2 regions of the Streptacidiphilus cavernicola genome follow, and region 2 is predicted to be linked to the other one. Evidence: predicted binding sites of a transcription regulator. Region 2 holds the regulator's gene; the other holds the start of a gene.
What was found. The regulator HrcA, encoded in region 2, represses chaperone genes, less so after heat shock. The targets are predictions, from matches to a motif close to TTNGCACTCNGNNNNNCNGAGTGCNAA.
Positions count from the first base shown of each region.

Region 1: the regulator HrcA is predicted to act here: its motif matches at 1,015-1,041, upstream of ACEZDE_RS01145 (FmdB family zinc ribbon protein).

Region 1 covers NZ_JBHFAB010000001.1:248,642-254,883, reverse strand. The annotation lists gene ACEZDE_RS01150 (S-methyl-5'-thioadenosine phosphorylase) at 1-663, opposite strand, end outside; gene ACEZDE_RS01145 (FmdB family zinc ribbon protein) at 677-1,003, opposite strand; gene ACEZDE_RS01140 (potassium/proton antiporter) at 1,127-2,713, opposite strand; gene ACEZDE_RS01135 (penicillin acylase family protein) at 2,865-5,693, shown strand; gene ACEZDE_RS01130 (5-formyltetrahydrofolate cyclo-ligase) at 5,705-6,242, opposite strand, start outside.
Region 2 covers NZ_JBHFAB010000004.1:204,711-210,952, reverse strand. The annotation lists gene lepB (signal peptidase I) at 1-264, opposite strand, end outside; gene hemW (radical SAM family heme chaperone HemW) at 349-1,578, shown strand; gene ACEZDE_RS07305 (DUF3097 domain-containing protein) at 1,612-2,442, opposite strand; gene pspAB (PspA-associated protein PspAB) at 2,439-3,023, opposite strand; gene htpX (zinc metalloprotease HtpX) at 3,102-4,022, opposite strand; gene hrcA (heat-inducible transcriptional repressor HrcA) at 4,226-5,257, shown strand; gene dnaJ (molecular chaperone DnaJ) at 5,312-6,242, shown strand, end outside.

The DNA.
Region 1 (6,242 bases), on a different contig from region 2:
GAGCCCCAGCTCCCGGGCCAGCACGGCTTCCGGGTGGCCGGTCATGCCGACCACGGACCAGCCCTGCGCCCCGTACCAGCGGGACTCGGCCCGGGTGGAGAAGCGCGGGCCCTCGATCACCACCAGGGTGCCGCCGTCCACCGGCTCCCAGCCCGCCGCGCCCGCGGCCTTGACCGCGACCGCGCGTCCGGCCGGGCAGTACGGGTCGGCGGCGGAGACGTGCACCACCTCGGGCACCGCCCCGTCCGCGCGCGGCACGCCGTCGTAGAAGGTCTGGGTGCGGCCGGAGGTGCGGTCCACGAACTGGTCCGGGACGAGCAGGGTGCCGGGGCCGTGCTCGGCCCGCAGCCCGCCGGTGGCGCAGGGGCCCAGCACCTGGCGCACGCCCAGCGAGCGCAGCGCCCAGAGGTTGGCCCGGTAGTTGATCCGGTGCGGCGGGATCCGGTGCTCACGGCCGTGCCGGGGCAGGAAGGCGACCTGCCGCCCGGCCATCGCGCCGACGAAGAGCGAGTCGCTCGGCGGCCCGTACGGCGTGTCGACGGACACCTCGACGAGGTCGTCCACAAGCGCGTACAGGCCGGTGCCGCCGATCACGCCGATCTCGGCGGCGGGGAGACCGGCGGCGGAGGTGCCGTGCTGAGGGTTCGTCATGACCCGCAGCATACGAAACGCGGGATCAGGCGGAGGTGCTCGATCCGCTCCCGGCCTTCGGGGCCGAGGGCGCCGAGGAGGTCGACGCAGGTGCGGGCGTCGAGGAGGACGTCGTGGACGGGGTCGACGACGACTCGCCGGCCGGCTTGGCCGCGCTCACCGTGCTGCTCGACGAGGAGCGGCTGTCGGTGCGGTAGAAGCCGCTGCCCTTGAACACCACGCCGACGGCGGAGTAGATCTTGCGCAGCCTGCCGGTGCAGCTGGGGCAGACCGTGAGGGCGTCGTCGGTGAACTTCTGGACGGCCTCGAGCCCGTTGCCGCACTCGGTGCACTGGTACTGGTACGTCGGCACTGTGTTTCCTCCTGGCACTCTCGCCTGATGAGTGCTAACGACGGTCAATGATGCGGTATTCCACGGCGATAGTCCACCGTGCCCTCTGTGAGCTGTGACGACGAGCTGTGACGACGCCCGGTCTCAGTACTCGCTCCTGCGCTCCAGCCAGCCGGCCAGCTTGCCGGCCCGGTCGACCGCCCGGAGCCGCCGTTCGGCCCGGTCCTTGACCTGGTCGGTCGCGACGACCAGCAGGTCGTCGTCGGGGCGCAGCACGGTCGTCGGCCCCGGGACGAAGCTGGAACCGTCCCGGACCACCAGGGTCACCGCCGCGCCCTTGGGCAGCCGCAGTTCGGCGATCTCGACTCCGGCCAGCCGCGAGCCGGGCGCCAGGGTCAGCGACAGCAGGTGTCCGTGCAGCCGTTCCAGCGGGGCGGACTCGACGTCCAGCCTGCCGGCGCGCGCGGGGTCGCCGATACCGAGGTTACGTGCCACCCAGGGCAGGGTGGGGCCCTGGAGCAGGGTGAACATCACCACAAGCAGGAAGACCGTGTTGAAGAGTTGGTCTGCTCCGGGCACGTCGGCGACCACCGGGATGGTGGCGAGCACGATCGGCACCGCGCCGCGCAGCCCGGCCCAGGACAGCAGGGCCTGTTCGCGCCAGGCGATCCGGAACGGCGTCATGGTGAGCAGCACTGACATCGGCCGGGCCAGCAGCACCAGCACCAGGCCGACCACCAGCGCCGGGACCAGCGCGTGCAGCATGGTGTGCGGGTTGACCAGCAGTCCGAGCAGCACGAACATGCCGATCTGGGCGATCCAGGCCAGGCCCTCGGTGAAGCCCCGGGTGGCGGGCCCGTGCGGCAGTCGGGAGTTGCCCAGCACCAGGGCGCAGATGTAGACGGCGAGGAAGCCGGAGCCGTCCAGCAGCGCTCCGCCCGCGTAGGCGAACAGGGTCAGCGCGACCACGGCGATGGGGTAGAGGCCGGACGAGGGCAGCGCGACCCGGCGCAGCGCCAGCGCGCCCAGCCGGCCGACCGCGAGGCCCAGCACCAGGCCGATGGCCAGTTGCGCCACGATCGAGCCGAGCAGCACGTACCAGGTGTCGACGGGTCCGGTGGTGGCGAAGGCGACGACCAGGATCACCACCGGGGCGTCGTTGAACCCCGACTCCGCCTCCAGCAGGCCGCTGAGCCGGGACGGCAGCGGCACCCGGCGCAGCACCGAGAAGACGGCGGCGGCGTCGGTGGACGAGACGACCGCGCCGAGCAGCAGCGAGAGCCGCCAGTCGGCGCCGGTGAGCAGGTGCGCCCCGGTGGCGGTCACTGCGACGCTGACGCCGGTGCCGACGGTGGCCAGCACCGCCGCCGCGGGGACGCTGGGGCGGATCGAGGTCCAGGAGGTGCTGAGCCCGCCCTCGGCGAGGATCACCACCAGCGCGGCATAGCCCAGGACCTGGGTCAACGAGGCGTCGTCGAAGGCTATGCCGAGCCCGTCCTGGCCGAGGGCGACCCCGATGCCGAGGTAGAGCAGCAGGCTCGGCAGCGCGCTCCGGGAGGCGAGGCGTACGGCGACGACGGCGACCAGCAGGATGACGGAGAACGCGAGCAGCAGGGTGTCGAGATGGTGAACGGTCACGCAGGGGCACCTCACGGCAGGATGGCAGGGGGACGGAGGAGACGGCAGGGGACAGCAGGAGACGTCGGAGGGGACGGTTGCTCGGGGCAACATTTTACCTGGTCTTGGTATTGCAGGGTAAGACGTGAAGGATGGGGCAGGTCGCGAGCTCTGTACCAGTCGTAGCCGATTCCGGATCAGGTGTTAGCGTCGGCTCCGCCGCACCGCACGGCGGCGGACGAGCCCCTGCCCCACAAGGACCCTGATGCCCCGCACCAAGAAGTTCCGCCGGCTCCGACTGCTGGTGATCCTGCTCGCGTTGCTGCTGGTCGTCGGCGCAGCACTCGGCGGCTGGCTGGGGGTGAGGACGGTCAGGTCCTCGTTCCCGCAGACCACCGGCACGCTCCAACTGGCCGGGCTGTCCGGCCCGGTCACGGTCACCCGCGACAGCAAGGGCATCCCGCAGATCTACGCGAACACCCCGGCCGACCTGTTCATGGCGCAGGGCTTCGTCCAGGCCCAGGACCGCTTCTGGCAGATGGACGTCGACCGGCACATCACCTCGGGCACGCTCTCCTCGATGTTCGGCAAGGGGCAGGTGGAGACCGACACCTTCATCCAGACCATGGACTGGCGCGGGGTCGCGCAGAAGGAGTACGACACCCAGCTCGACACCGCCACCAAGCAGTACCTGACGGCGTTCTCGGCCGGCGTCAACGCCTGGCTCGGCCAGCACCCGGGCGGGGCCGGGGCCTCGCTGGAGTACGCGCTGCTCGGCACCGCCTACAGCGGCTACAAGCCGGCCCCGTGGACCCCGGTGGACTCGGTGTCCTGGCTGAAGGCGATGGCCTGGGACCTCAGCGGCAACATGCAGCAGGAGATCGACCGCTCGCTGCTCTCGCAGAGCCTGAGCAAGCAGCAGATCGCCCAGCTCTACCCCGACTACCCGTACAGCACCAACGGGACGATCCTGAAGACCGGGACGGTCAAGGGCGCTGGCACCCCGCAGGCGGTCTACACCCCGGCCGACGGCGACGTGGCGTCCGGTTCCGGTTCGTCGGGCTCTCCGGGCTCCTCCGGTCCGAACGGAAGCGGCGCGGCGGCCGGGACCAACGCCGGCTACCGGAGCGGCGGGACGACGGTCCAGGGGCTGAACCAGGCCGCGACCCAGCTCGCCGCCAACGTCGACAGCGTGCCCGCGCTGCTGGGCACCCCGGGGCAGGGCATCGGCTCCAACTCCTGGGTGGTGTCCGGCGAGCACACCACCACCGGCAAGCCGCTGCTGGCCAACGACCCGCACCTGGGCCCGGGGATGCCGTCGATCTGGTACCAGATGGGGCTGCACTGCACCACCGTCAGCGCCGCCTGCCCGTACGACGTCACCGGCTACACCTTCGCCGGGATGCCCGGCGTGGTGATCGGCCACAACCAGGACATCGCCTGGGGCTTCACCAACCTCGGCGCCGACGTCCAGGACCTCTACCTGGAGCAGGTCACCGGCCCCGACACCTACCTGCTGGACGGCAAGGAGCAGAAGTTCACCACCCGTCAGGTGGTGCTGAAGGTGGCCGGGGGGCCGGACCAGACCGTCACCGTGCGCAGCACCGCCGACGGCATGCCGATCATCTCCGACCACAGCACCGAGGAGCAGAACGTCGGCCAGGACGCCCCGGTCGGCGGTGACGCCCCGGCCCGCGGCGGCGGCTACGCCATCGCGCTGAAGTGGACCGCACTGGACCCCGCGCTCTCCGGCCGCACCATGAACGCCGTGTTCGAGCTGGACCGGGCCAAGGACTTCGCCGGGTTCCGGGCCGCCGCCCAGGACTTCGCGGTGCCCTCGCAGAACCTGATCTACGCCGACACCCAGGGCAACATCGGCTACCAGGCGCCGGGCCAGATCCCGATCCGCGCCACCGGCGACGACGGCACCTATCCCGAGCCGGGCTGGGACTCCGCGTACCGGTGGAAGGGCATGATCCCGCAGAAGGCGCTGCCCTACGTGGAGAACCCGGCGGCCGGCTACATCGTCACCGCCAACCAGGCGCTGGTGGACCGCAGCTACCCCTACGAACTGACCGACGACTGGGGCTACGGCACCCGGGCCAAGCAGATCACCAGCCTGATCACCTCCAAGCTGAAGAACGACGGCCGGATCTCGCCCGACGACATGCAGCAGATGCAGCTGGACGACACCAGCACCATGGCGACCACGCTGGTGCCGATGCTGCTCAAGGTGAAGCTCCCGGCCGACTACGACAAGCCCTACTACACCGACGCGCTGCAGCTGTTGAAGGACTGGAACGACAAGCAGGACTCCGGCTCCGCCGCCGCCGCGTACTACAACGCGGTCTGGAGCAACCTGCTCCACCTGGCCTTCGACGAGAAGTTCCCGGCGCAGGTCAGGGCCACCACCGACTGCGTCATGCAGCTGCCGCCGACCAGTGCCAACGTCCCGGCGGACAGCCTCAACGGGCCGCCCAAGCTGGAGTCGATCTGCGGCACCCGCGACCCCGACCAGGCCCAGCCGGACGGCGGCGACCAGTGGACCACCGCGGTCACCCAGCTGCTGAAGGACCCGGAGAGCAGCTGGTGGACCTACACCGACAGCCGCGGCGCGCAGGTCCAGGGCCTGGACAACATGCTGGTCAAGGCCGTGGTCGACGCCCGCAACCAGCTCACCGCGCTGATGGGCAAGGACATCGGCAGCTGGAGCTGGGGCCGGATCCACACGCTGACGCTCAAGGAGCAGACGCTGGGCACCGACAACTCCTCGATCTTCTCCGGGCTGGTGCACAAGCTGCTCAACCGCGGCCCGTACCAGCTGGACGGCGGCACCGCGGCGGTCGACGCCACCGGCTGGAACGCCTCGGCCGGCTACCAGGTGGACTGGGCGCCGTCGATGCGGATGGTGGTGGACCTGTCCGACCTGGACGCCTCACGGTGGATCAACCTGGGCGGGGCGTCGGGGCACGCCTATGACGCGCACTACAACGACCAGACCCAGCTGTGGGCCGACGGGCAGCTGCTGACCTGGCCGTTCACCGAGTCGGCGGTGAAGGCGGCGGCGGCCGACACACTGACGCTGAAGCCGTGAGGTCGTGACGGTCAGGCGGTGGCGCTGTCGAAGCGGTAGGTCTTCGACGGCGTCACCGCCGCGTCCACCGGACGGTCGTGCGGCTCGGCCGGGACCTCCGGCAGCACCTCGCCGTCGTAGAGCAGGGTCACCAGCGACGCCCGCGGCCCGCCCCGGCCGCCGCTCGCCCCGGCCGCGGCCAGCCGCTCCAGCACCCGGTCGTAACTGCCGCCGCCGCGGCCCAGCCTGACGCCGCGTCGGTCCACCGCGAGGCCCGGCATCAGCAGCAGGTCCGCCTCGCACACGGCCCGCACGCCCAGCCGTGCGCCGCCCGGCTCGCGCAGCCCCCGGCGGGCGGCCACCAGCGCGTCCGCGCCCTGGTACACGCCCCAGTCCAGGTCGTTGTCCTCCAGTAGCACCGGCAGCAGCACCCGTGCGCCCCGCGCGCGCAGCGCGTCCAGCAAGGCGTGCGTCCCTGGCTCCGCGCCCATCGAGACGTAGCCGGCGACCACGCTCGGCAGTCCGTCCCGCGGCTGCTCCGGCAGCAGGTCGAGGGCTCGGCGGCCCAGC
Region 2 (6,242 bases):
GACCTCGCCGCGGTGCGGGACGGCCCCCAGCCAGGGGCTGAACTTGTCGACCAGCACCCGGTCGTTCTTCATCAGCGTGTTGTTCATCGAGTCCGAGGGGATCGAGAACGCCTGCAGGAAGAAGGTCTTGATCAGCACCGCCAGCACCAGCGCGACCAGGACCAGCAGCGGCAGCTCCTTCCACAGCGGCCGGGGCGGCCGCTGCTTGGCCCCGGTGTCCTCCTCCGCGCCGACCGGTGCCCCGTCCGCGACGTGCTGTTCCATCCCTACGTCCCCTCCCACACAGATCAAGCCCACCAACCCAACGAGTGGGAGTTCCCCGCCCCGACAATGCCGGACAATGGGCCCATGCCCTCCGCACTCCCCGACGGCGAAGCCGTCCCCGCCGACGGGGCCCTGCCCGAGACCGCGCTCAGCGGGCTCGGCCGGCGGCCCTTCGGCTTCTACGTCCACGTGCCGTACTGCGCGACCCGCTGCGGCTACTGCGACTTCAACACCTACACCGCGACCGAGCTGCGCTCCTCCGGGGCCGTCGCCTCGCAGGAGACCTACGCCGACAACCTGGTCGCCGAGATCCGGCAGGCCCGGCGGGTGCTCGGCGACGCCGAGCTGCCGGTCCGCACGGTCTTCCTCGGCGGCGGCACACCGACCCTGCTCCCGGCCCGCGACCTGGTCCGGATGCTGGCCGCGATCCGGGACGAGTTCGGCCTCGCCGACGACGCCGAGGTGACCACCGAGGCCAACCCGGAGTCGGTCGACCCGGCCTACCTGGCCGAGCTGCGCGAGGGCGGTTTCAACCGACTCAGCTTCGGCATGCAGAGCGTCCGCCCGCACGTCCTGGAACTGCTGGACCGGCGGCACACCCCGGGCCGGCCGCAGGCCTGCGTCGCCGAGGCCCGCGCGGCCGGCTTCGAGCACGTCAACCTGGACCTGATCTACGGCACCCCGGGGGAGAGCGACGACGACTGGCGCGCCTCGCTGGAGGCGGCGCTGGCGGCCGGTCCCGACCACGTCTCGGCCTACGCCCTGATCGTGGAGGAGGGGACGAAGCTGGCCGCGCGGATCCGCCGCGGCGAGCTCCCGATGACCGACGACGACGTCCACGCCGACCGCTACCTGATCGCCGAGGAGCTGCTCGGCGCGGCCGGGCTGCACTGGTACGAGGTCTCCAACTGGGCCACCGGCCCGGCCGCCCGCTGCCGCCACAACGAGCTGTACTGGACCGGCGCGGACTGGTGGGGCGCCGGCCCCGGCGCGCACAGCCACGTCGGCGGCGTCCGCTGGTGGAACGCCAAGCACCCGGCCGCGTACGCGCAGGCGCTGGCCGAGGGCCGTACCCCCGCCCAGGGGCGCGAGCGGCTGTCGGCGGAGGACCGCAGGGTCGAGCGCATCCTGCTGGAACTGCGGCTGGCCGACGGCTGCCCGCTGGAACTGCTGCACGAGACCGGCCGCAAGGCCGCGGACCGGGCCCTGGCCGACGGCCTGCTCGACCCCGGGCCCTACGCCGCGGGCCGGGCGGTGCTGACGCTGCGCGGCCGGCTGCTGGCCGACGCGGTGGTCCGCGACCTGGTCGACTAGCCGGGCCCCGTCGGCTTCGCCGGCCCGGACCCGCTAGCCCGGTGCGGTGACGAAGTCGATCAGTTCCTCGACCCGGCCGAGCAGCGCCGGGTCGAGGTCCTTGAAGGAGTCCACCGAGGCCAGGATGCGCTTCCAGGCGGCGGGAGTGTCCACCGGCCAGCCCAGCCTGCGGCAGACCCCCTCCTTCCACTCCTCGCCGCGCGGCACCTCCGGCCAGCCGGGGATGCCGACCGAGGACGGCTTCACCGCCGCCCAGACGTCGATGTAGGGGTGCCCGACCACCAGCACGTCCGCGCCGCCGACCTGCGCCGCGATCCGCGACTCCTTGGAGCCGGGGACCAGGTGGTCCACCAGCACCCCGAGCCGCCGTCCCGGCTCCGGCGCGAAGTCCTTCACGATCGCCGGGAGGTCGTCGATCCCCTCCAGGTACTCCACCACCACGCCCTCGATCCGCAGGTCGTCCCCCCAGACCCGCTCCACCAGCTCGGCGTCGTGCCGGCCCTCGACGTAGATCCGGCTGGGCAGCGCGACCCGGGCCCGCACGCCCTGCACCGCGACCGAGCCCGAGGCGGTGCGGGTGCGGGCGACCGGGACCGGCGGGGCGACCGAGCCGGGGCGGACCAGGGTGACCGGCTTGCCGTCCAGCAGGAAGCCGCTCGGGGTCATCGGAAAGACCCGGTGCCGACGGTGCCGGTCCTCCAACGTGACGGTGAAGCCCTCGGCGGTCTTCTCGCAGCGCACCACCGCGCCGCAGAATCCGGTGCCGACCTCCTCCACCACCAGATCCCGCTCGGCGGGCACCTCGGGCGCGGGAACCGAGCGCTTCCAGGGCGGGGTGAGGTCGGGGCCGTAGGAACGGGTCACAGGCCGGGCGCTCCCCAGACCGGGAACCAGCGGGTCAGGTCCTGCTCGACCCGCAGGTCGTTCCCGAGCATCGCCTTGATCTGCAGCTCCAGCGCGTTGTCACGCTTCTCGCCCGCGCCCGGTACCGGGGCGAACGGGTAGAAGGTGCCCCGCTTGTAGAGGTAGACCAGGGCCAGCGCCCGCCCCTGGTGGTCGCTGAAGTTGACCAGGGAGCACAGCAGTTGCGGGCCGAAGCCGGTGCTCTCCAGGGCCGAGTTCACCGCGTGCACGTCGTTGACCAGGGAGACGATGTCCTCGGCCGGCTGACGGGCGGTCAGCCAGGTGTAGCCGTAGGAGTCGCGGCTCGACTCGATCGGCACGCCCGCGCGTCCGGCGTCCGCGTCCAGCAGTGCCTGGACGTCCTGCTGGACCTGGGCGAAGGCGCCGCCCTCGACGGCGGAGAAGCAGACCGAGCCGGTGCCGGTCGGCCTGAAGTCGGCGGCGGCCTCCAGCGTGACCGCCGCCGAGGGCAGCCCGAACAGCTGGTCGAGGTCGGGTTTGACCGGCTTGGTGTGGCCGAGCAGGGCGTCCAGGAACCCCATGGGGTCACTCCTCGGTAGGCGTCGAACGGAGGAAGAGTCGAACGGAAGAAGAGAGGACGGAAGACTACGGGCCGGAGCCTACGGGCGGCCCAGCTCGGCGGAGATCCGGCCCAGCTGGTCCAGCCGCTGCTGCAGCGACGGGTGGGTGGACAGCATCTGGCTGGCCGCGGCCCGCGCGGAGACCGCAGGGGCGAAGTAGAAGGCGTTGAACGGCTGCGCCCGGCGCAGGTCCTCGGTCGGGATCGAGGCCATCTGCCCGCTCACCTTGGTCAGCGCCGAGGCCAGCGCCGAGGGGCGCCCGGTCAGCAGCGCGGCCGAGCGGTCGGCGGACAGCTCGCGGTAGCGGGACAGCAGCCGGGTCAGCAGGAAGCTGATGGTGTAGGCGACGGCGCTGACCGCGATCACGACCAGCAGCATCATCCCGGTGTTGTCGCCGTCCCGGTTGTCCCGGCTGCTGAAGCCGCCGAACAGGCCGGCCTGCAGCCCGACCCGGGTCAGCACACCGGTCAGCACGCCGAGGAAGCCGGCGATGGTCATCACCATCACGTCCCGGTGCGCCACGTGCGACAGCTCGTGCGCCAGGACGCCCTCCAGCTCCTCCGGCTCCAGCCGCCGCAGCAGCCCGGTGGTGACGCAGACCACGGCGTTCTTCTCGTTGCGGCCGGTGGCGAAGGCGTTGGGAATGTCACTCTGGGCGACCGCCACCTTGGGCTTCTGCATGTCGGCGAGGGCGCACAGCCGGTCGACCGTGCCGTGCAGCTCCGGATAGTCCTGGGCGGAGACCTCCCTGGCGCCCATGCTGAAGGCGGCGATCCGGTCGCTGAACCAGAACTGCGCGACGAACAGGCCGCCCGCGATGATCACGATGATCAGCCAGGCCCCCTTCAGGAACACCAGCAGCGCGCCCACGAAGACGACGTAGAGGAGGCCGATGAAGAACATCGTCAGCAGCATCCGGCTGGTGAGACCGCGGTCGGGTGCGAAGCGTGTTCGGGGCATGGTGCCACTCCTCAAGAAAGGACCTGTCCTGCAATTCTGCCTTGTAAGGCCTACCAACAGGTACGTACGGGACGGCTCCGGCGTTCCGGTGGCGTAGCCTCGCGGCTTACACTGGCCGAACAGGCGTTGGCACTCGTTCGGCCGGAGTGCCAGTCCGGATGCCAGTCCCAGTGCCAGTCCCCGAGGCAGGAGGTGCGTGGCCCGTGCATGAGGAGCGCAAGCTCGACGACCGCAAGCTGGCGGTGCTGCGCGCCATCGTCCAGGACTACGTCGGGACGGAGGAGCCGGTCGGTTCCAAGGCCCTGGTGGAACGGCACAACCTCGGCGTGTCGCCGGCCACGGTGCGTAACGACATGGCGACGCTGGAGGACGAGGGCTACATCCACCAGCCGCACACCAGCGCCGGGCGGGTGCCCACCGACAAGGGCTACCGGCTGTTCGTGGACCGGCTGACCGAGGTCAAGCCGTTGTCCGCGCCCGAGCGCCGGGCCATCGGCAGCTTCCTGGACCACGCGGTGGACCTGGACGACGTGGTGGCCCGCACGGTGCGGCTGCTGGCGCAGCTGACCCGGCAGGTCGCGGTAGTGCAGTACCCCTCGCTCTCCCGTTCGACCGTGCGGCACGTGGAGCTCGTCGCGTTGACGCCGACCCGGGTGATGCTGGTGCTGATCACCGACACCGGCCGGGTCGAGCAGCGGCTGATCGACTGCCCGGCCCCGGTCGGCGAGACGGTGCTCGCCGACCTCCGCAGCAGGCTCAACTCCCGGGCCGCGAACCAGCGGTTCGCCGAGGTGCCGACGCTGGTGCAGGACCTGCCCGAGGCGTTCGAACGCGAGGACCGGGGCTCCGTCACGGCGGTGCTGACCACGCTGTTCGAGGCGCTCGCGGAGCAGACCGAGGAGCGGATCGTGATCGGCGGCTCGGCCAACCTGACCCGCTTCCCGCACGACTTCCCGCTCACCATCGCCCCCGTGCTGGAGGCCCTGGAGGAGCAGGTGGTCCTGCTGAAGCTGCTCGGGGAGACCGCCGACGCGGGCATGATGGTCCGCATCGGCCACGAGAACGCCTACGAGGGGCTCAATTCCACGTCGGTCGTGTCGGTGGGCTACGGTTCGGGCGACGAGACCGTCGCCAAACTGGGGGTGCTCGGGCCGACGCGGATGGACTACCCGGGAACGATGGGCGCGGTCCGGGCGGTTGCACGGTACGTCGGCCAGATCCTGGCCGCGTCTTAGCCTTACAGCGGTGTCGGGAACGTCGGCGCGAATAGAAACAAGCGGAGCATTTTGGTGGCCACGGACTACTACGCGGTACTCGGCGTCCGGCGTGACGCGGGTCAGGACGAGATCAAGAAGGCGTTCCGCCGGCTGGCGAGAGAACTCCACCCTGATGTGAACCCCGACCCGAAGACCCAGGAGCGGTTCAAGGAGATCAACGCCGCCTACGAGGTCCTCTCCGACCCCAACAAGCGGCAGGTCTACGACCTCGGCGGCGATCCGCTGTCGGCGAACGGCGGCGGGGCGGGCCCCGGCGGCTTCGGCACCGGCGCGGGCTTCGGCTTCAGCGACATCATGGACGCCTTCTTCGGCGCGGCCGGCGGCGGGCAGCGCGGTCCGCGCTCGCGGACCCGGCGCGGCCAGGACGCGATGATCCGGATCGACATCGACCTCGAAGAGGCCGCGTTCGGCACCACCAAGGACATCCAGGTCGACACCGCCGTCGTCTGCACCACCTGCAACGGCGAGGGCGCGGCCCCCGGCACCTCCGCGCAGACCTGCGACATGTGCCGCGGACGCGGCGAGGTGTCCCAGGTCACCCGGTCCTTCCTGGGCCAGGTGATGACCTCGCGCCCGTGCCCGCAGTGCCAGGGCTTCGGCACGGTCGTGCCCACCCCCTGCCCGGAGTGCGCCGGCGACGGCCGGGTCCGCGCCCGGCGCACGCTGACCGTGAAGATCCCGGCCGGCGTGGACAACGGCACCCGGATCCAGCTCGCGGGCGAGGGCGAGGTCGGCCCCGGCGGTGGCCCGGCCGGCGACCTCTACGTCGAGATCAGCGAGAACCCGCACAAGGTGTTCCAGCGCCGCGGCGACGACCTGCACTGCACGGTGACCCTGCCGATGACGGCGGCGGCGCTGGGCACCAAGGTCCCGCTGGAGACCCTGGACGGGCAGGTCGAGATCGACGTCCGCCCCGGCACCCAGTCCGGGCAGTCCATCCCGC